4 regions of the Hahella sp. NBU794 genome follow, and region 3 is predicted to be linked to each of the others. Evidence: predicted binding sites of a transcription regulator. Region 3 holds the regulator's gene; each other region holds the start of a gene.
The links. Region 3 encodes sigma-54, which starts transcription at its own class of promoters, with help from an activator protein. Its sites were predicted from a motif close to TGGCACNNNNNTTGCTNT; they were not measured.
Positions count from the first base shown of each region.

Region 1: a site for sigma-54 is predicted at 2,609-2,626, ahead of ACQYWX_RS02945 (PEP-CTERM sorting domain-containing protein). Genes of this name have one in related genera too.
Region 2: a site for sigma-54 is predicted at 2,456-2,473, ahead of ACQYWX_RS20235 (BON domain-containing protein). Genes of this name have one in related genera too.
Region 4: a site for sigma-54 is predicted at 2,789-2,806, ahead of glnA (glutamate--ammonia ligase). Genes of this name have one in related genera too.

Region 1 is NZ_CP192738.1:649,506-654,751, forward strand. Features, by position in the region: gene ACQYWX_RS02930 (alanyl-tRNA editing protein) at 1-391, opposite strand, end outside; gene ACQYWX_RS02935 (ATP-grasp domain-containing protein) at 471-821, opposite strand; gene ACQYWX_RS02940 (aldehyde dehydrogenase family protein) at 946-2,322, opposite strand; gene ACQYWX_RS02945 (PEP-CTERM sorting domain-containing protein) at 2,716-3,408, shown strand; gene ACQYWX_RS02950 (glutamine synthetase family protein) at 3,511-4,878, opposite strand; gene ACQYWX_RS02955 (YopT-type cysteine protease domain-containing protein) at 5,181-5,246, shown strand, end outside.
Region 2 is NZ_CP192738.1:4,643,463-4,648,708, forward strand. Features, by position in the region: gene ACQYWX_RS20215 (hypothetical protein) at 1-225, opposite strand, end outside; gene ACQYWX_RS20220 (hypothetical protein) at 281-640, opposite strand; gene ACQYWX_RS20225 (substrate-binding periplasmic protein) at 735-1,520, opposite strand; gene ACQYWX_RS20230 (hypothetical protein) at 1,755-2,213, opposite strand; gene ACQYWX_RS20235 (BON domain-containing protein) at 2,559-3,197, shown strand; gene ACQYWX_RS20240 (hypothetical protein) at 3,333-4,262, opposite strand; gene ACQYWX_RS20245 (L,D-transpeptidase family protein) at 4,247-5,246, opposite strand, start outside.
Region 3 is NZ_CP192738.1:1,427,518-1,432,763, forward strand. Features, by position in the region: gene mgtE (magnesium transporter) at 1-834, opposite strand, end outside; gene ACQYWX_RS06390 (HPr family phosphocarrier protein) at 1,072-1,341, opposite strand; gene rapZ (RNase adapter RapZ) at 1,436-2,296, opposite strand; gene ptsN (PTS IIA-like nitrogen regulatory protein PtsN) at 2,323-2,787, opposite strand; gene hpf (ribosome hibernation-promoting factor, HPF/YfiA family) at 2,794-3,102, opposite strand; gene ACQYWX_RS06410 (RNA polymerase factor sigma-54) at 3,218-4,714, opposite strand; gene lptB (LPS export ABC transporter ATP-binding protein) at 4,837-5,246, opposite strand, start outside.
Region 4 is NZ_CP192738.1:964,481-969,726, reverse strand. Features, by position in the region: gene ACQYWX_RS04310 (alpha/beta fold hydrolase) at 1-602, opposite strand, end outside; gene typA (translational GTPase TypA) at 702-2,519, opposite strand; gene glnA (glutamate--ammonia ligase) at 2,975-4,381, shown strand; gene ACQYWX_RS04295 (DUF4124 domain-containing protein) at 4,490-5,017, shown strand.

The DNA.
Region 1 (5,246 bases), 780 kb from region 3:
GCCAGGAAAAGTCGATACGCGCCTTTTCCTCGGCGATATGCGCGCCAACTTTATCCACGCCGCCCAGCTTGCGATAGAACAGTTCGAGCACCAGCTCGGCTGCAAAGTGCAGCCGCATAAGGCGATACCGTCTTTCCCAGTCAATGGTGATTTCCACTGGGTCGCCAACCTGCAGCGCATGATCTTGCGGCAGCTCGTAAAAAATTTCCTGCTCTTCCTTGCGCGCGCTGATCACTCTGAAGCCGCCAATGGTCCCATGATCGCTTTCCTGACCGCCGGAAAATGCGTAAAAGATAGTTTCCTCAACCGTTACTGCCGCGCCCTGGACGCCAGTGACGTAAGTGCTGAGAGTCGTGAGATAGGGGTCTTCCCAGAATATTTTTCTTGTCATACTTCTGCCTGAAAAAGTCCTTTAAACAGATACGCGGAATCTTCGCCAACCATTGCAGCGTTTGCAAGAGGGGAGGCGCTCAATGATCAGCCTGACTATTGCTTTTGACCTGCTCCAGGATATTGCGCCAAAGCTGTAGTGGGGGAATGCTGGCGTAACCAGATTCCTGGGCGTCGTTGCATTCGATGATGATCCAATGCCCTTGCCGGGTTTTGGCTATGTCGATAACCAGAAAGGGGACCTTCAAGCGCTCCGCGGCTTCCTGAGCGAGCTGTAAGCCCTGCTTCAGGTCGGGGGCGCTGTAATCCGAGGGCCAATACCTGCCATAGCCAACGCACTCACCATGCCACCAGAATGACCTGTACTCCTGAGAGGGACTTATTTTTCCCGGAATACCGCCAGAGACGGGCAGAGCTCCACAGGTGTACAAATGAAGTTTCCAAATTATCGGCGCTATCGCAAAGTGACAATAGGGTGTAAAGGCGCGACGGCTCAGCCGCCGCTTGATTTTATAATCTGAACACCCCTGAAACGAAAAGAAGTTATCTATCAGGCTAAGCCATACGCAAATAGTAAGATTTGGCTTGGGTGAGTTGCGTGTAGGCAAGTTCCGATAACAGTGAGCCGCATCCGGATTGCTTAACGCCCCCCCAAGCCAGGGTGGGGTCAATTTGAGTGCTTTGATTCATCAGCACTGCGCCAGTCTGCAGTTGCTCCCCAATTGCCTGGGCGCGGGCGGCGTCCTGGGTCCAAAGTGAGGCCCTCAATCCATAGAGGCTGTCGTTCATGTAGTGGATGGCTTCAGCGTCATCCTTCACCTTCATGACGCCCATAACTGGACCGAATGTTTCACTTGTCATCAACGCCATGGAATGATCGACATTCGTTAACACTTGTGGCGGCAAGTAGGCGGGGCCGAGGCTTGCGTCAGAGTAGTGAGTGTGCTCAATGCAAGGCGTTGCGCCCTGGGCGATAGCCGCGTCCAGTTGTGTTTTGACCTCCATGGCTTTTTGCTGGTTCGCCATTGGCCCTAATGTTGTGGAGGGGTCCATCGGGTTCGCCAGTTTGTAGCGTTTAACTTCTGCAACCAGGGCGTCTAATATTTCATCATAGATGTCCTCGTGAGCGTAAATCCGGTTAATGGCGCGATTGGATTGCCCACAATTGAATAGTGCGCCATTAGCGATACCGGTGGCGCATATACGCAATGACGCATCGGAGAAAACATAAGCAGGATTGTTGCCGCCTAACTCTAGGGTTAGCTTTTTGAATGTTCCAGCGGCGGCGCGTTCAATGGCGACGCCTTTCGCACTGGAGCCCATAAAAGAGACATGGCTTATTCGGTGGTCGCTGATCAAGCGTAATGTATCTGCGTCGTTGACGTGCAAATGCTGAAATACGCCGTCTGGGAGCCCTGCCTCAAAAAAAATGTGAGAGAACCGCTCCGCACACAATAACGTCTGTATGGAATGTTTGAGAATAACGCAGTTGCCGGCCATGAGCGCAGGAATAATCGCATTGGCCGCGGCCAGGTATGGGTGATTCCAGGGGGCGACACACAATACTATGCCCAGAGGCTCGCGTCTCATATAACGGCGAAAGCCGGTTTTTGGTTGCGTTATTAGGTCTTCAAGATATCTTTCGGCGATATCAATCATGTACTCAGCGCAGACTTCCGCTTCATTGATTTCCTGAGGCGTCTCTCGCACGGGACGGCCCATCAAGAGTGTAATCTCTGGAGCGATCTCCTGTGCTTGCGCCGCCAGTGTGGCAATGGCGAGACGGCAGTAGCGTGCGCGCTCTGCGATGGAGACTGTGCGCCAGATTCTTTGGGCGGTGAGTGCGCGTTCGAGCGCTGCGTGGATTTGCGTGTCCGTGGCTGGTTCCCTTTCCGCCACTAATGATCCGTCAATGGGTGAAATGATTCTCATGGTAGTTGCTTCCCTATGCTTGTCGTCGCAATAAATTTCCCTCTGCTCAGCTTTAATTATTGCAAATTACTGGGGGATGTCGCGGGGTTTTGCAAATCTTGTGGAACGTTTCCTATTTGAATTTGGGAGGTCTATGGAGAGATAGGAGTAAAGGAAATGATTTCCCGGTTTCTTTGTACGTTAGAGTGTCGGTGCGGTATGCACTAGTTTCAGAAAATAGTCCATTATTTTTACATATCCAGTAAGACAAAAAAGCTTTGTCTTTATAAATCAAAGATCTAAAAGTTGGCATGCGGGTTGCTGTATAACGGGGACAATAAGGGCACGACTCTTCACTATAAAAACTAGCATTTACGCTAAATTAATTTAACCGACATTTGTTCAGAGGACATCATGAAGAAACTCGCATTTCTAGCAAGCCTTCCATTAATGCTGGGCGCGGCCAGCGCATACGCTATTCCTGCTTCTTACGGCACAGCTACTCACGACACAACTGCGTGGCAAGAACTGGCTGACGCGCCTAATGGCGATTCCTACGGCGTTTCCTGGACTACCGATGGCGGCGCAAGCTGGGGTCGTAACGATCTGACTGTTGGCCAAACTGTTCAATTCAAATTCAGCGTACACAAGAAAAACGTGGGTACTCACTACGCCGACCTGATGAAGGCCTGGATTGACTGGGATCAAAATGGCGTATTCGACGCTAGCGACGAAATTGCATACGGCGAGCACAAACTGACTGATTTCGAGCCGGTGCTGGGAATTTGGCAAGCGCCTACCAACCCTGACTTCTCTTTCTTCTCAAGCGAGTACACGCTGACGAACGCTGACGTAGGCGATTTCTGGTTGCGCTCTATCGTAACCTGCAGCCACTCCATCACCAACATGTACGGTGGTACTTGGAATGACCAGTGGAAAACTAAATACACTGGTAGCTATGAAGATCGCATGACTCCAACTGGTCACTACTACCAGGGCGAAACTGAAGAGTGGAAAATCTCTGTTCACTCTGTACCTGAACCCACTACTTTCGCACTGTTGGGTTTGGGCCTGGTTGGTCTGGTAGCTAGAAAGCGCGCTAAATAATATTTAGTCGCGGCTAGCTTTGATGATCCTGGATCGGAGGAAGAACCTTTTCCTCTGATCCAGACATCTACAAACTTCTTCTCCCTTAGCTGACGTTTATACTCAGATTATCTCGAAGTAGCGTTCCAGCTCCCACATTGAAATATATTTCCTGTACTCCCGCTCCTCCCACTCGCGAGTCGCTGCAAAGTGTTCGACAAAAGGGGAACCAAAGAAGTCTCTGGCCATCTGGCAGTTTTTCAGACGCTGCGCCGCGTCCCATAAAGTCGATGGAAGCTGCAGATGCTCAGGAAAAGCCTGATCGTAGGCGTTGCCCTCCACCATACATTCAGGCTCAAGTTTGTTTTCCATTCCCCACAAACCCGATGCGATAACTGCTGCGAGGATGATATAGGGATTGGCGTCGGCGGCGCCAATTCGATACTCCAAACGTTGGGACTGTACGTCTCCAGGAATGACTCGGATAGCGCAGGTTCTGTTATCTATGCCAACGCTGGCTTCTGTAGGAGCCCAAAACCCAGGAATGAGTCTTCGATAAGAGTTAACCGTGGGAGCAATCATCGCCATCAGTTCAGGCATCAGCTTTTGTTGGCCTGCAATGAAATGGCGCATCGTGGCGCTCATGTGGGCTTCTCTTTCTCCATCATAAAAAAGATTCAGCCCTTTATCGTCTTTTAACGATAAATGTATGTGACCACTTTGTCCTGGGTAGTCTTTAGACCACTTGGCCATGAAGGTGGCCATCTTACCCTGCTTTTGCAGCGCAATTTTGGTGAACGTTTTAAATAATGCCGCTTTATCGGCGGCGTTAATTGCTTCATCGTGGGTAATCGCCGCTTCAAGGACGCCGGGGCCGGTTTCCTCGTGAAGGCCCTCAAGAGGAAAGTCCATATCATCCGCCAATTGCAGCAGGCTCAAATAGGTATCTGACTCCACACTGTTGCGGATAACAGAATAACCAAATTCTGACGGCGCCATGGGAGTGAGGCCTTGGAAAGATTTCTCTCGAATACTGTGAGGCGTCTCTTCAAAAACAAAGAATTCATATTCAAAACCGCAATCGACTTCCAGCCCCATGTCTCTCGCTTTCGCGACCACTCTTTTGAGCAGGGCGCGTGGGCAGATTGCTTCTGCTTTATCAGCAAATTCAGCGAGGAAAAATACGCCGCCGCTTTCAAGAGGCAACGTACGGCAACTGGAGGGAATGATGCGCACTTGCGCATCAGGGTAGCCTGTATGCCAGCCAGTGTAGGCAACATTGTCATAAAGCTGATCTTTTACATCCCAGCCCAGAACAACATCACAGAAGCCAAATCCTTTGTTCAATGACGATAAAAACTTGTCTCGCGACATGTATTTGCCGCGCATGACGCCATCAATATCAAATATGCCAACTTTTATGTGCTTGAACATGGAGTCTTCGATAAGCGTGCGTGCGTCTTCGGTGGATTTCACTTCCCTGGGGTCCATAACATCACCTGTGCAATAAACGGATGAAGAAGGGGCGTATTATTAAATATAACAGCTCCTTGGGAACTTGATCGGATATCGCTGGTCCAACCTTGCTTGGTCTGACCCACCGCGAAGAGTTGGACTAAAGTCTAGGAATGCAAAGGTGGTTTGTGCGCGCTTTCCCAGATACAAGCCGGCGGTCGATCTGAATTAGTATCTACATCAGTCGCGACTGCAGTTTTGCGCTTTCAGTTTCACCCCTTAATACCTGGGGAAAGTGCGTTATTTACGAGATTTAGTTGTATTTAGGAGTACGTAAAATGCCCGTTATGTTCGATTGGTTAGCCCACAATATCTTGTCTTTGCGTGTGGCGGGAGTGCAGAAC
Region 2 (5,246 bases), 3.2 Mb from region 3:
ACCATTTGTCAGCACTACATGAATGCCGTCATTGGTGACCAAACACTCTTTCACACAATTAAACCCGCCAATAAATTGATTATCGCACTCAAAATAGATTCCGTTCCCAAAACCTGCCTCCTCAGTCAGCCCTCTTTGCCAGAGAATATAACCGTCGCCCCAACCTTCCACGGCTACAATGAGGACATCGCTTTCAACCGTTACAACATCATGCTGGTTGCTCATGTTGTAGCAGGCCTTTTTGGTTTAATTCTTAAATCTGCGAAATAAACCATTAGTTCTACTCAAGCAACAGCTCAGCCATGGAGTATTTACATTCATACCCCATTTCGACTGAGTCCCATTGTATCGAGTCGCGATGCACCCATAGATAATGTTCGGTATTACATGGAGAAACTCTCTCACCATTATCGAAAGGAAAGATATCTATTTCTTCAATCTTCTCGCCATTTCGTAGACCAAAATAGTACGAGCCAGCCACTTCCACCTTCATGAATATAGCGTCGGAAACCAGGCCATAAAACCGAAAATAAAAGCCTGGATTAAACTCATCCGCCCAGAATTTTCGTATTTCCAGCTTGCATCCCAAACGCTCGCTTAGCTCATTCAGTTTTTCTTTAGCGGTAAGTTCAATTTCCAATTAAGTTAGTCCTTCTTATCAGCCTGACTATGACTCACAGGCATAACGACTCGCATGCTCACGATTGCTGCGCATGCCCCATGACGAACGCCTTTCACTTTCCTTTTGAGGTTACCCACAGCGACCGGTGTTTGGTAATAATCGCGTCAATCTTACCTTCTTGCGCCAGTTGCTTTAAGCCATGATTGAAGTCCTGTGAGGTTTTCAAAAAATTCTTCGCTTTCTTAGAAAACATCAGGTATTGATTTTCCACCTTGATCGGAGGGTCTAGCCAGATGAACTTCTTGACGGAGTCGGGAAATTCCGTGTTGATAATATACTGCCCCATAAACTTATCAATCAGCACAAGATCAATCCAGCCACGGGAAAGGCTAAGAATATTCTGGCGATCCTCGGTGACTTCAATGGTATTCAGTCTGGCCTGTTCAAACTCAGGCGGATTCACATATCCTCGCACCACACCAATTTTATATGGCTGTAAATCATTCAGTGAGACATAAGAAATATTACGCTCCCTGAGAGCATAAAACCCCAACTCGTTGGCTGGAAGAGGATCTGAAAACTCAAACCACTGCTCCCGGTTTTTGCGATACCACCCAGTGTAGACCCCATCAAAATCGCCAGCCTGCGCCATGCCATAAGCTCTTTTCCAGGGCAAAAATTTTACCTCCACGTCATACCCGACTCGTTGAAAGGCGGTGAAGATGATCTCCGAGATAAATCCCTTACTCTCTAAATGTTCGCCGTAATAAGGAGGATACTCAGTCGCGGCCAGTACTACCTGGCGCTGCGCCGCTTCTACGTTCTGTAGCAAACCGCAGTAGAAAGAAAACGGAAGGAGCATTTTAAGTAGCTTTGCCGCCAACCTTCTAATTATCATGAAGCCCCTCTTGGCAGGATAGCGTCAAATGCGCTTGGGATGCGGAGGCATTGCATGACAGACTGGTTTATCGGCCCTTAAGCGCCTGACTACTAGACAAGAATGATCAAACCGGTCGATATGCCTTCCTGGATACTAAATATAGCAGGGGCGCTGACACTTGGCACCAGACCAGTTCAGAGGGGAAAGCGTCTTAGGGAGATTAGCTTCAAATTCAATACTGAATCGCCCACCTCAAGCTCTAGACATGTAGTGCAAAATCAAAGCCTTTAAAGTTTCAAAATATTCAACATCACCAAGAGTCGAGATTCCCCCTACCCATTGACCATATAGAGCATTAATGTCATCGCTAGGGGATTCCAACTCCCCCCACTCATCATTCAAAAAGTAAATTACTAAGGCTTTTGACACTTGATCTATTTCCAATACCCCATCTATATAGCTTTCAATGATTGCGGTAAAAGTTACATCGCGCGCCGCTTCACTGTCCAAATCAATAATATTTTCATAAAAATACTTCTCAACAAAATAATCATCTTGAGCTTCGTGATGAGCCAGCATTATATATCGGTACTCAGGGCTATCATTTTCCTGTATATAATCATCAATCGCCCTAAAAAAAGCAGCCCTGCTGATTGCACCAGTTTTCCAAGAAATCCACCTTTTGACAGTAAGAAGCGTTTCTTTACTCAAGACTCTACTCTCCTTTAAACAATGCCCTCGCCAGAACCAGAGGCGTCAAGGATATTCTTTCAAGCACTAACCTGATAGCTCCAATAATATATAGATGCATCCGCCTTCCAATCTGCTCCCTGAAAACCCAACACTTTGTAAGTTCTGCAAGCCTTTTACCCAAGATTACCAGCCAAACGGAAAAAACGTACAAATTTACGCCAAAGTGTGCATAAAAAGCGCTAAATTCGTCAAAAATAACTTGGCACGCTTCTAGCTATCTCTTAAGTGACAACGAGGCATAGAGACCTGTTACCCGGTCTCGATAGAGATCCGGGACTTTAAAAGATAGAAAAGGAGATCGTTATGAAAACGCCAAAAACTTTTATCAAGAAACCTGCTTATGCTGCTCTGATCGCTGCGACTCTGGCTGGCGCTATGACCGTGGCCCCTGCTTACGCGGCAGGCGACAAAGTTAAGAAGGAAGAGACTGTCGGTCAGAAAGCGGAAGAAATGAGCCAGGATGCGAAGAAGTATTTCAAGGACGGTTGGACTGAAGGCAAGATTGAAACCGCCATTCTGTTCAACGAAAACCTGAGCACGTTCGAGATTGACGCTTCCGTTAATGGCTCCAACGCGACGCTGGTGGGAACAGTCAGTTCCGAAGTGGAAAAAGAGCTGGCGGAACAGATCGCTCTGAGCGTAGAAGGCGTTAAGGATGTGGATAACCAATTGCAGGTAGCCTCCACGCCCGCCAAAAAGGAAAACGCGGATAACGACAGCTTTAAAAGCTCCGTGGCTGACGCCACTATTACCGCTAAGGTGAAAATGAAGCTGCTGGCCAACGAGTCCGTCGCCGGTCTTGATATTGATGTGGATACAGAAGGCCGTGTGGTAACGCTGAATGGCGCGGTGGATTCAGAAGCAGAGAAGGATCTGGCGGAAAAACTGGCCAGCAATGTTGACGACGTGGATTCCGTTGAAAACAAGTTGATGATCAACTAATTCATCGCACTCCATGCGCATAGACATCAGCAGGGCCCGAAGCCTCACGGCTTCGGGCTTTTTTTCGCCAGTGTAAGGATAGCAAGCAGGTCTACTTCAGGGTGCTCAATACTGAACAACAACACTGGGCCCGGCTTACCACCGGACCATGGCTCCCCGCACATCCACATGAATAAATGGACCGTGATAACTATTAGCGGAATATACGCCCAACCCGCCGATGAAGGACTTGTACTCAGGCGTCTCGGCAAATTTCTCAATCAGCTGCGCCAGATACTCCGCGTCATCTTTGTCGACTTTGCCGTCTTTGTTAAGGTCGTCCATTTTGCCGTCTTTGGGGTCCTCGTCGATAAAGACATCCGCCGCCCCGCCCCATTGATGACGACTGTACATCGCGTTGCGAATGGAGGTGTTGTAGTAGGGGGTGCGAAAGCCGCTCATAATAACGAAAGAAGAAACCGGCACACCTGCAGCATTCACCTGCTCCGTCAAATACTCCAGCTTAAGCAGCAGCTTTTCCCGCAGCACCAGAAACTTGGGGAACTCCGAGGGTTGCCGACATAGAAACTGCTCCAAACGGTAATTGGGCGTCAGCTCGATATCCAGCATATCCTTGGTGACTTCGAGGTAGCCGGGAGGCGGAAGATAGATCGCCTGGTTGAGGTAGGCCTCACTGGGATAGTGGCCTATCTGATAGCCACTCAGCATCCCCTCTTCGACTTGGTTCGCCGGCACCAACACAAACAGGTTCAGGGTTATTTGCGCCCCGGTGGAAGGCCTGCGAATAGTCAAACGACTCACACCAGGATGCGCAGGAGCGGTCCAGCGATAACGATCGCCGGGCTCCTTGACGACATCGCCCTGGCCGCTTATTTCAATCTGCTCGCTCTCCGGCAGATTAATTTTGAAGACAAATTCTTCTGACGCCTGCAAAAATGCGGACATAACCCGATAATCACTGGTTTCGCCTTTGAAACTGATACTGAAGTCGACTTTACCGGGTTCAAATCCAAAAGCACGGGTCATCAGCAGACAGAGCGCAATGACCGTTAGTGCTCTAACCATTCATTATCCTCCGGCGCTAGCGTTTTGCCTTCAAACGCCATTTGCAGTCGGGCGTCTCTTCCGTATACATCCTTACGGAATTGCGCCACGCCGGAGTCATCCATCCAGGCGGTCCAATATTGCAGATGCACTGGAACCGGGCTCGGTAAACGCAGTGTGGTCGGCTCCCCCGACGCAAGTATTTTGTCCAGCTCGATGCCGGTTCTTTTCTTACTGCCGATCAAGGCTGCAGCCAGTTCCAGAGGACGCTCCAGGCGAATACAGCCTGAGCTGAAGGCCCGTTGTGATTTATAGAACAAGCTTCTGCTCGGCGTATCGTGGAGATACACATTAAATTCATTGGGAAACATAAACTTGATACGCCCTAACGCATTCATCGGGCCCGCCGCCTGTTGCAGGCGATAGGGAAACTTGCCGCCTTTGACTTCTTCCCAGTTGATAGTTTCAGGGTCCAGGGCGGCCTCTTCCCGTCCCCAGCCTTTGTATACCCTGAAGCCCATTTTGCTGATGAATTCCGGGTCTTCGATAAAGCGCTCCAGCATGTCTTCTTCGGCGATCTGGGTTGGCACCTCCCACTGAGGGTTCACCACCAGATAAGTCATCAACCCGCTGAAAGCGGGAGTGCGGCGGTATGGCTTACCCACCACTACACGCATGCTCAGTTCGGTGCGGCCGTGATCCACCAGATCCAGACGGTAATCGGCGATGTTCACCACCACATAGCGGTCGCCCAGATTTGTTGGGGTCCAACGACGACGCTCCAGATTACTGCGCACCTGCTCGATACGCTCGGAAATTGGCGTATTCAGCATCGCCAGGGTCTCTTTTCCTACGATAGCGTCCGGCTTCAGGCCATGACGCTCTTGGAAAAAGCGGACGGCTTTTACCAAGGCTTCGTCAAAAAGGGTCTCATCATCCCCCGCGGAGGTATCAATCATCGGCCGTTCCATGTCGCCGCTGGCGATTAAGCGACGGCGCAATTCA
Region 3 (5,246 bases):
CATATCTTCTTCTTCGTCCAGACCCGCCATGCTCAAGATTTCGTGGTCGGCGTTTTCGCGGATAACGTCAACCACGTCATCGATAGTGATACGACCTACGAGTTTACCTTTGTCATTGACAACAGGGGCTGACACCAAGTCGTGGCGTTCGAACAGCGTGGCGACTTCTTTATCGGGAACTGTCGCAGGAATTGGCTCCACGTCCGTGCGCATGATTTCGCGTACGGTGGAGCTGAGGCTGGACACCAGCAGAGTGGTGACGGGGAGTACGCCGATAAAATCATCTTTTCGGTTCACAACCAGCAAGCTGTCGGTCATGTTAGGCAGGCTTTTGTGGCTGCGCAGATAGCGAAGCACAACATCAACAGTAATGTCCGGACGCACGGTGATCATGTCCGTGTTCATCAGGCCGCCGGCGGAGTCCTCAGGGTAGGCCAGGACTTCTTCCAGGCGTTGTCGATCCTGAGCGTCCATGGTCTCCAGGACTTCCTGGATGACGGCTTCCGGCAACTGCTGTAACAAGTCGGCGAGGTCGTCGACTTCGAAGTCTTCGGCGATCTCGATAACATCCTGAGCATTCATCTCACTCAGGAAGTCGGAACGGATTTCATCGCTCAGGTACTGAAGGACTTCGCCATCCAGTTCGTCATCGACTAACTGCCAGAGTAACTTCCGTTCATTGGGCGGAGACGATTCCAGCAAGTGGGCGATGTCGCTGGGGGAGAGGCCGCCGTTCAGGATGCGCGCGACCTGCTGCAAAGAACCGCTTTCCAGCGCTTCCGCAATGGAGCGCATACGGACCTTGGCAGTGCTTTTTTCGGTCGCTTGAGGCATAGACATACATCCGCGTTTAGGGCGGCCCGCAACGGGCAGCGAGGAATTTGCCGGATTAAATACAGAGACGGGCTCTGCGCCGTTGTGGCGCCAGTATAAGCGAGCCCACTATAAAGTGTAAGTTAAGACGAAAATTAGTCTAAGGAAAATCAGGGAATTGTCTTACTTTATTCAAGCGGTTTGTATTGTTTGGCATGCCTGGAAGGGATGGGGCGAAGCGCCCCGAAAGCGATAGGGCTACTCTCCCTCTCCGAAATAGTCCTCGATCAGAGCTTTGATGGCGTGAAAAGCTTCCTCTTCATCCGGACCTTCTATTTTCAGTGTAAGAAGCGTTCCTTTGCTGGCGGCGAGCATCATGACCGCCATTATACTTTTTCCGTCAACTTCCTGGCCTTCTTTGGCTACTCTGATCTTACTGGCGAATCGGCCGCTGGTGGACACGAATTTGGCCGCCGCTCGGGCGTGCAGGCCAAGCTTATTAATAATAGTGACTTGTTCCTGGATCATGGGGCGCGATGAGTATAAAAGATTGAAGTTTCCTGAATGTTGGATTCAGGCCGGTTTAATTGTTAAGCGACAGTGGCTTCTTATTGTTAAAACCTTATTGCGCCAGCTCTTTGTGGCGCACTTGGACATTATCATATTTTTTCTTGAAATGCTCTCCCAGGCACTCGCAGATATAGACGGAGCGGTGCTGTCCGCCAGTACAGCCGATGCTGATCGTCATATAGGTGCGGTTGCTGTTCTGGAAGTGCGGAATCCAGGTTTCAAGAAAGCTGATGATGTGCTGCAGCATCTGTTCCGGTTCCGGATGCTGCTTTAGGAATTCAATGATTTCCTGATCCGTGCCTTTGTAGCCGCGCAGCGCGGTGTCCCAGTAAGGATTAGGAAGGCAGCGCACGTCAAATACCATGTCGGAATCCGACGGCACGCCATGCTTGAAGCCGAAAGACTGGAAGAGCAGGGCCAGTTCCTGGGTTTTATGCCCGATAACCCTGATCTTAACCTGATCCCGTAACTGGTAAATGGAGAGATCGCTGGTGTCTATATAGAGGTTCGCCAGGGTGGCGATCGGCTCCAGCAGCTGTTTCTCTTTGGCGATGGCTTCTTTTAGTGATGTGCTTTTACTGCTGAGCGGGTGCTTGCGACGCGTTGCATGAAAACGTTTGATCAAGGTGGCGTCATTGGCGTCAAGATAGATGATTTCCACATCGATATTGTGCGCCTGCAGAGTGGCGTAGATCGACGGGAAATCCGACAGGTCCCTATAAAGATTGCGGGCGTCTATGCTGACGGCGAGTTGCTGATTCTGGGTTTTCCCCTGGTCCAGCACCTCTTGGGTGAGAGGCGAGAGGAGACCGATAGGCAGGTTATCGATGCAGTAATAGCCCATATCCTCCAGGACATGGAGCGCCGTACTTTTTCCGGAGCCTGAACGACCACTTACGATAATCAGCTTCATGTCTTCCTCTTTCCATCGAAGCTGGATTATTTCTCCAGCACCCTCCTGAACAGGGTTTCGTCGTTGTCACAGTCGCGCAGGTGTTCGCAGAAGCGACGGTCATTGAATTTCTGGGCCAGCTGGCTCAGTAGGTCCAAGTGTTCGCTGGTGGCCTCTTGAGGCACGATCAGAACGAACAGCAGGTCCACGGGTTCGTTGTCTATGGCGTCAAAAGGGATTTTGTCCTTGAGTGTAAGCAAGGCCCCTATGATGCGGTCGCAGTTTTCCAGGCGGCAATGAGGTATTGCGATACCCTGGCCGATACCAGTGCTGCCGAGTCTTTCACGGCATATCAGGTTGGTAAAAATGGCGTTCTCGTCCAAAAACGGAAAATGTTGCGCAATCAGATTGGCGATATATTCGAGAACGCGCTTCTTACTCGAGCCCGACACCCCACAGCGTGTGAGGGCGGGCGAGATAATTGACTCAATAGTTAGTGTGGTTTGGGCCATGTTCTGTTATCTGGCGGATGCGCCGTGCATCCGATCAACGTGCTTCTCTTTGTGTTTGAGGATCTGGCGGTCTAATTTGTCCACCAGTGCGTCAATTGACGCGTACATATCTTCGTGTTCAGCATTGGCATGCAGGTCAGCGCCGCTTATGTGCATGGTTGCTTCCGCAATCTGACGCTGTTTTTGAATGGAGAGCGTAACTTGGACATTACTGATACTGTCGAAGTGTCGTTCGAGCTTGTCGAACTTGTTGTTAACGTAGTCTTTCAGTGCTTCAGTTAACTCGACTTGATGTCCGGTGATGTTCATTTGCATACTTTGCTCCTAATGCCAATATACGGTGCATTATGAATTTTGCACTTCCATGAAAAATACTAGCACATCCAATTTGTGACTATTTGATTTAAGTCTTATGCCTGCATTCCTCCTTTTAAATTAACCGCTTACGTTCATTGGAAGGCGGAATGGAAAGCGCCTCCCGGTAATTTGCGATCGTGCGACGGGCGACGTTGATGCCCTGGTCGCCAAGCAGCGCAGCAATTTTGCTGTCGCTCAATGGTTTCTTCGGTGATTCCGCCGCGACTAACTTCTTGATAATAGCTCTAATAGCGGTCGAAGAACACTCGCCACCCGTGTCTGTGCTGACATGGCTGGAGAAAAAGTACTTCAGCTCAAATACGCCGCGAGGAGTGTGCATGTATTTCTGGGTGGTCACTCGGGAAATCGTCGACTCATGCATCTCCACCGCCTCCGCAATATCGTGCAGCACCAGTGGCTTCATCGCCTCTTCGCCGTACTCAAGGAATCCTTGCTGATGTTCGACGATTTGTGAAGCGACTTTCAACAGAGTTTCATTACGGCTTTGCAAGCTTTTGATAAACCAGCGTGCTTCCTGTAACTGGTCGCGTAAATAAGTGTTGTCTGAGCTGTTGTCCGCGCGTCTCACCAAACCTGCATAGCCAGGGTTGATGCGGATCTTGGGAGCGATTTCAGGGTTCAGCTCCACCAGCCAGCGGCCGTTGGCTTTTTTGACGATAACGTCAGGAACCACGTATTCGGTATTGCTTTCCTGAATGCCTTCGCCCGGCCTTGGGTTCAGACTTTGAATCAGTTTGAGAACTTCCCGCAGATCGTCTTCTTTCAGGCGGCTGCGGCGCATCAACTGGGCGTAGTCGCGGTTGCCAAGCAGATTGATATAGTGGCTGACCACCAGCTTGGCCTGACCGAGCCAGGGGGTGTCTTTAGGCAACTGATTCAGCTGGCTTAGCAGGCAATCCTGTAAGTTGCAGGTGGCGACTCCAGGAGGATCGAATTGCTGTACGCGTTTTAAAACGGCGCGTACTTCGTCCAGCTCAATTTCTTCTTCCCCCTCAGTTTGCAGTCCGCCATGAATTTCGTCTGGAGTGAGGGAGAGATAGCCGTCAGTATTGACTGCATCAATTATCGCAACAGCGATCATGCGGTCAATGTCGGACATGGGGGTAAGGTTTAGTTGCCAGAGAAGGTGGTCTTGCAGGGTTTCGCCTTTGCTATTGCGGGATTCGAAGTCGTATTCGTCATCTTCGCCGCCGCTGTAGCTGCTTGATCCGCTCTGGAAGACATCATCCCAGGCGGTATCGACGGGGAGGTCGTTCGGAATGGAATCGGACCAGTTGTCCTCTTCAGCGAATCCTCCTTCATCCATGCCCGACTCTTGCGTTCGCTCCTTGCTGGAGTTGTTAGCGAGCATGTCGCTGATCGTATCGTTCTGAACGTGGTTGGGAGATTCGTCTTCTTCAGACACTTCCAGCATGGGGTTGGACTCAAGCGCTTGTTGAATCTCCTGCTGTAAATCCAGTGTTGAAAGCTGCAAAAGTTTTATTGCTTGTTGCAGTTGCGGGGTCATGGTCAGCTGTTGACCCAGCTTTAACTGCAATGAAGTTTTCATAACCATCTGATGCTTACCACCGATTCAGGCACAGATCTTGTGAGTTTTTCATAGTTATTAGGTGCTTTAATCCTAAGCTCTTGAGCCTTGGGGTCCATCTTGGATGGAGGCCGCCGGTTAAACTAAAGTTTGAACTGGTCACCCAGATAGACCTCTCTAACCTTTGGGTTGGCAAGGATATCACTTGGGGCGCCGCTTGCGATAATAAATCCTTCACTGACAATATAGGCGCGTTCACAAATATCCAAGGTCTCGCGCACATTATGGTCTGTAATTAAAACGCCGATGCCGCGCTTTTTGAGATGCTCAATAATCTGCTTGATATCATTGACGGAAATAGGATCCACCCCGGCGAAAGGTTCATCCAATAAGACAAACTTTGGCTCCGTAGCCAGCGCACGAGCGATTTCCACGCGTCGACGCTCGCCCCCCGAGAGACTCATGCCAAGGCTTTTGCGAATATGGGTGATGTGAAACTCCTGCAGCAGCTCTTCCATCTTAAGCTTACGTTCCTTGCGGCTCAGATCCGCTC
Region 4 (5,246 bases), 460 kb from region 3:
ACCCATGCGGCCCACTGTTTTGCAGCCTGTATCTGAAGCAGCTCATTCGATCCATTCAGATACTTTGAGAAATAACTAAGCACTTCCACAACGTTTTCCCGCGGACAATCCTTCATCACTTCGTGCCAAATATCAGGAAACATTCTGGGTGCGCCTTCCGCCAGCATCCATGAGATGCCCGCCTCATCGGCAACAAAGAAACCCGAAATCACCACTCCCAATACAGCCTCGGGGTGGGCGCCGGCATATTGTTGCGACAAAAAGCCTCCCCATCCCATCCCAACCAGCATCCATTTATCAATACTCAGGTGCTGCCTCACCCGCTCAATATCTTGGATCAGAATATCAGGACGGTTATGAGCAGTCTCAGCCAGTGGTGTGGATTTTCCGCAGCCTCTCTGGTCGATCATGATGATGCGAAAGCGCTCAGAGTCCAACAGACGTCGGCAGAAAGGGTCTGAGCCATATCCTGGCCCATCATGCACAAACAATACTGGCAGCCCGTCTTTATTGCCGGACTCCTCAATATAAATTGTGTGAATGTTATCTACGGGAAGGAAGTGTTCTTTATGGGGCTTTAGTTCTGGGTATAAGGTGAGCATTCGGCTTTTCCAGCATTGTCCTTTAACTCGAAAGAACTATAGCACTCTGCGGAAAAGCCGAAAACTTTCTAGATCACTTTATCCAACTACTTTTGGATTTTAGTCCTTAGCACGGTCAGCGCGCTTACGCTCATGCTCTTTCAGCAACTTCTTGCGAATCCTGATGTTGCTAGGCGTCACTTCAACCAGCTCATCATCTTCGACAAACTCTAACGCCTGCTCCAGAGAGAAACGAATCGGCGGAGTCAGAAGAATATTTTCGTCCGTACCTGCTGCGCGAATATTGGTCAGCTGCTTGGCTTTGGTTGGATTAACAACCAAATCGTTATCTCTGCTATGTAAACCGATAATCATGCCTTCGTAGACTTCGATGTTGGGGTCTACGAACAGACGGCCACGATCCTGCAGGTTAAACAGCGCGTACGCCAATACTTTACCCGCTACGTTGGAGATAAGAACGCCATTGTTACGCTCGACGTTCACACCTTCTTTCACAGGACCATAATGATCAAAGATGTGGGTCAGAATGCCTGTGCCCGAGGTCATGGTGAGGAACTGAGAACGGAAGCCGATCAAGCCGCGAGAAGGTACAACAAATTCTAGACGTGTACGTCCTTTCCCATCTGGAATCATGTTAACCAGCTCACCACGACGCAGGCCCATTACTTCCATGATCGATCCCTGGTGTTCATCTTCCACGTCGATGATAACCTGCTCGTAAGGCTCAACTTTCTGTCCGTCAATTTCTCTCACGATAACTTCTGGACGGGAAACGCCTAATTCAAAGCCTTCGCGACGCATGGTTTCGATCAATACGGACAAGTGCAACTCGCCGCGACCGGATACGATGAATTTATCAGGAGTGTCGCCTTGCTCTACACGCAACGCTACGTTGTACAGCAACTCTTTCTCCAAACGCTCCTTGATATTTCTACTGGTAACGTACTTACCTTCTTTACCAGCGAATGGCGAATCGTTAACCTGAAACGTCATACTGACTGTCGGCTCGTCCACGATCAACGCTGGCAGCGCTTCTGGGCGCTCAGGGCTACATAGCGTATCGGAGATATTCAGCTCATCCAGACCTGTAATACAGATAATGTCCCCAGCTTCCGCTTCAGGCACATCCACACGCTGCAGGCCGTGATAGCCCATTACTGTCAATACGCGACCATTACGTTTGCCGCCATCGCGATCAACCACGACAACAGGCGTATTGGTTTTTACTTTACCGCGCGAAACGCGTCCGATTCCGATTACGCCAACGTAGCTGTTGTAATCGAGGGCGCTGATCTGCATTTGGAAGGGGCCATTAACATCGACAGACGGCGCGGGCACCTTATCAACCACCATTTCAAACAGAGGCGTCATGTCTTGTTGCAACGCATCTGGCTCAAGCCCTGCAATGCCATTCAACGCAGAAGCGTAAATAACAGGGAAGTCCAGCTGTTCTTCTGTCGCACCCAGGCGGTCAAAAAGATCCATCACTTCACCGACGACCCAATCAGGGCGAGCGCCAGGGCGATCCACCTTATTGACGACAACAATAGGCTTCAGCCCACGAGCAAAGGCTTTTTGAGTAACGAAACGAGTTTGCGGCATCGGGCCGTCAACTGCATCAACGAGCAGGAGAACAGAGTCAACCATAGACAGAACACGTTCAACTTCGCCGCCGAAGTCAGCGTGTCCAGGTGTATCTACGATATTAATTCGGTAATCATTCCACTTGATGGCGGTATTTTTCGCCAATATAGTAATACCGCGTTCACGTTCCTGATCATTGGAGTCCATAACGCGTTCAGCGTCCATGTCCTTGCGGCCTAAAGTGCCCGACTGCTGAAGGAGTTTGTCGACCAGTGTGGTTTTACCGTGGTCAACGTGGGCAATGATAGCAATATTTCTTAATTTCTCGATCACAAAAAACACCTGCAAAATAAACAGTCATGGGCTGAGGGCGCGACATTATAGCTGACGCCTGAATCTTTTTTATACATCTTTATACACCCTCCCGAAAATTTATCTATCCTTAGCCTGATACCAAAATGGTGCACGACGCACCAAAAGCGCCCGAGAGCTTGCTTTTGCGCACCAATTCTGTGCAGCGCCATGGGTGACTTGATCGGGCCATTCCGAACGGGCTTTCACAAACCCTTTTAAAAACAATTTGTTATAAGTCAAAAATCTCTTGGCAAATAAATTGCTAATCAGGAAAACCAGAAGCAACTGACCATGAGGCGTGATAGTATTTTTGCGCTCGTTAGACTTCCCGGAACGCTCTCCCCTCCACGGGTCTGTTTCATGGTGGCGAGGATACACTACTGCAGTGTTTCGGTTTCACCTCAACATAAATAAAATCTTACGGAGTAACTGGAATGTCAGAGAAAACTCTGAATCTTATTAAAGAGCACGAAGTTAAATGGGTTGACATGCGCTTTACCGACACCAAGGGTAAAGAGCAGCACGTAACTATCCCAGCTAGCGAAATCTCTCCGGAATTCTTTCAAGAAGGCAAAATGTTTGACGGTTCCTCCATCGCTGGTTGGAAAGGCATCAACGAATCAGACATGATCCTGCTGGCGGACGATGAAACAGCGGTTATCGACCCGTTCACAGAAGAAACCACTCTGAACCTGACCTGTAACATCATCGAACCTACCACCATGCAGGGTTACAATCGCGACCCACGCTCTATCGCCCAGCGCGCGGAAGAGTACCTGAAGTCCACAGGCATCGCGGATACCGTGCTGTTCGGACCAGAGCCCGAGTTCTTCATTTTCGACAGCGTAAAATGGAAGTCCGACATCAACGGCGCCATGTATGAAATCTACTCTGAAGAAGCCGCCTGGGTATCTGGCGACGACTTCGAGAAAAACAACGTTGGTCACCGTCCTGGCGTAAAAGGCGGCTACTTCCCTGTACCTCCGGTCGACTCTCTGCATGACCTGCGCGGCGCGATGTGCGCAGCGATGGAATCCATGGGCTTGACCATCGAAGTGCACCACCACGAAGTGGGTACCGCAGGCCAGTGCGAAATCGGCGTCGGCGCCAATACTCTGACCCGCAAAGCGGACGAAGTGCAAATTCTGAAGTACTGCGTACACAACGTAGCGCATGCTTACGGCAAGACCGCAACCTTTATGCCCAAGCCTTTGGTTGGCGACAACGGTTCTGGCATGCACTGTCACCAGTCCCTGTCCAAAGACGGCAAGAATATCTTCTCTGGCGACGGCTATGCAGGCCTGAGCGACGTGGCTTTGTACTATATCGGCGGCATCATCAAGCACGCTCGCGTACTGAACGCCTTCACTAACCCTTCAACCAACGCATACAAGCGTCTGGTTCCTGGTTTTGAAGCGCCGGTTATGCTGGCTTACTCCGCACGCAACCGTTCTGCGTCCATCCGTATTCCTTTCGTGACTAACCCGAAAGCGCGCCGGATCGAAGTTCGCTTCCCAGACCCATCCGCTAACCCTTACCTGGCGTTCGCGGCCATGTTGATGGCGGGCCTGGACGGCATCCAGAACAAGATCCACCCTGGCGACGCGATGGACAAGGATCTGTACGATCTGCCAAAAGAAGAAGCAATGAACATCCCAACTGTTTGTAGCTCTCTGTCACAGGCGCTGGATTACGCAGAAAAAGACTTCGAGTTCCTGACTAAAGGCGACGTGTTCACTAAAGACATGATCGAAGCTTACATTGAGTTGAAGCGTAAAGAAGTAGAGCGTCTGGACATGACCACTCACCCAGTCGAATTTGAGATGTACTACTCTGTATAATCCGCTGCGTAGTTAACTACGACAGACTCGAAAACCCCGCGCTCTGCGGGGTTTTTTTTGGTTCCGCTTCTGCTACAGTTCAAGTAACTGGTCAATTGGGTTGAAGTTATGAAATCTCGGTTCGCTTATATCCTTCTTTCTTCTGCGCTTTTTTCTTCTTACTCAGGTTTGGTCTGCGCTGAAATCTATCGCTGGGTTGACGCACAAGGCAATGTGGAATATTCAGACCAGGAGAGAGAAGGCGCGGAGAAGGTCGAGGTCGGCCCAACCGCAACGATAACTATGCCTAAAATGTCGGAGATCCCGCCTAGTAGCGGCGATGAGCCGGAACCTGCACCGTCAAGCTATTACGCAACGCTGAACATCACCTTTCCCAGCAATGACAGCGCTTTTCATTCCGGCAATGGCGACCTGACGGTCTTGTTCACCTCAGATCCCACCCTTTATCCCAACCACAGCTACCGCGTTTCCCTGGATGGAGCTCCTATTGGAACAACCAAGGATAATTTCCTTGAGCTGAAAGGCGTCAATCGGGGAACCCATTCCGTTTCTCTTGATGTCGTTGATAATTCAGGGGTCGTTCAGAGCGCAACCCCAGTACAGTTCACCATTCATCGTCCCAGCGTAAAAAACTAGTCCGACGCACCGCACCAAAATGGCGCACAATTAAAACCTGGCGCATCCACTTTGTGCATGATGCGCCACGATCATGCACATGGCCGCAGACTTAGGTTCCGTCAAAGCCCGCTTCTGGAGCGCTTCCTAAGGGCATAGCTCACATTTGGGCGATCCGCCCCACGCCTGTGCAGAGAACCCGGTAATTCGCACCGCTTTACCGCAGTTCTGGTTTGGATATTGCATTCTC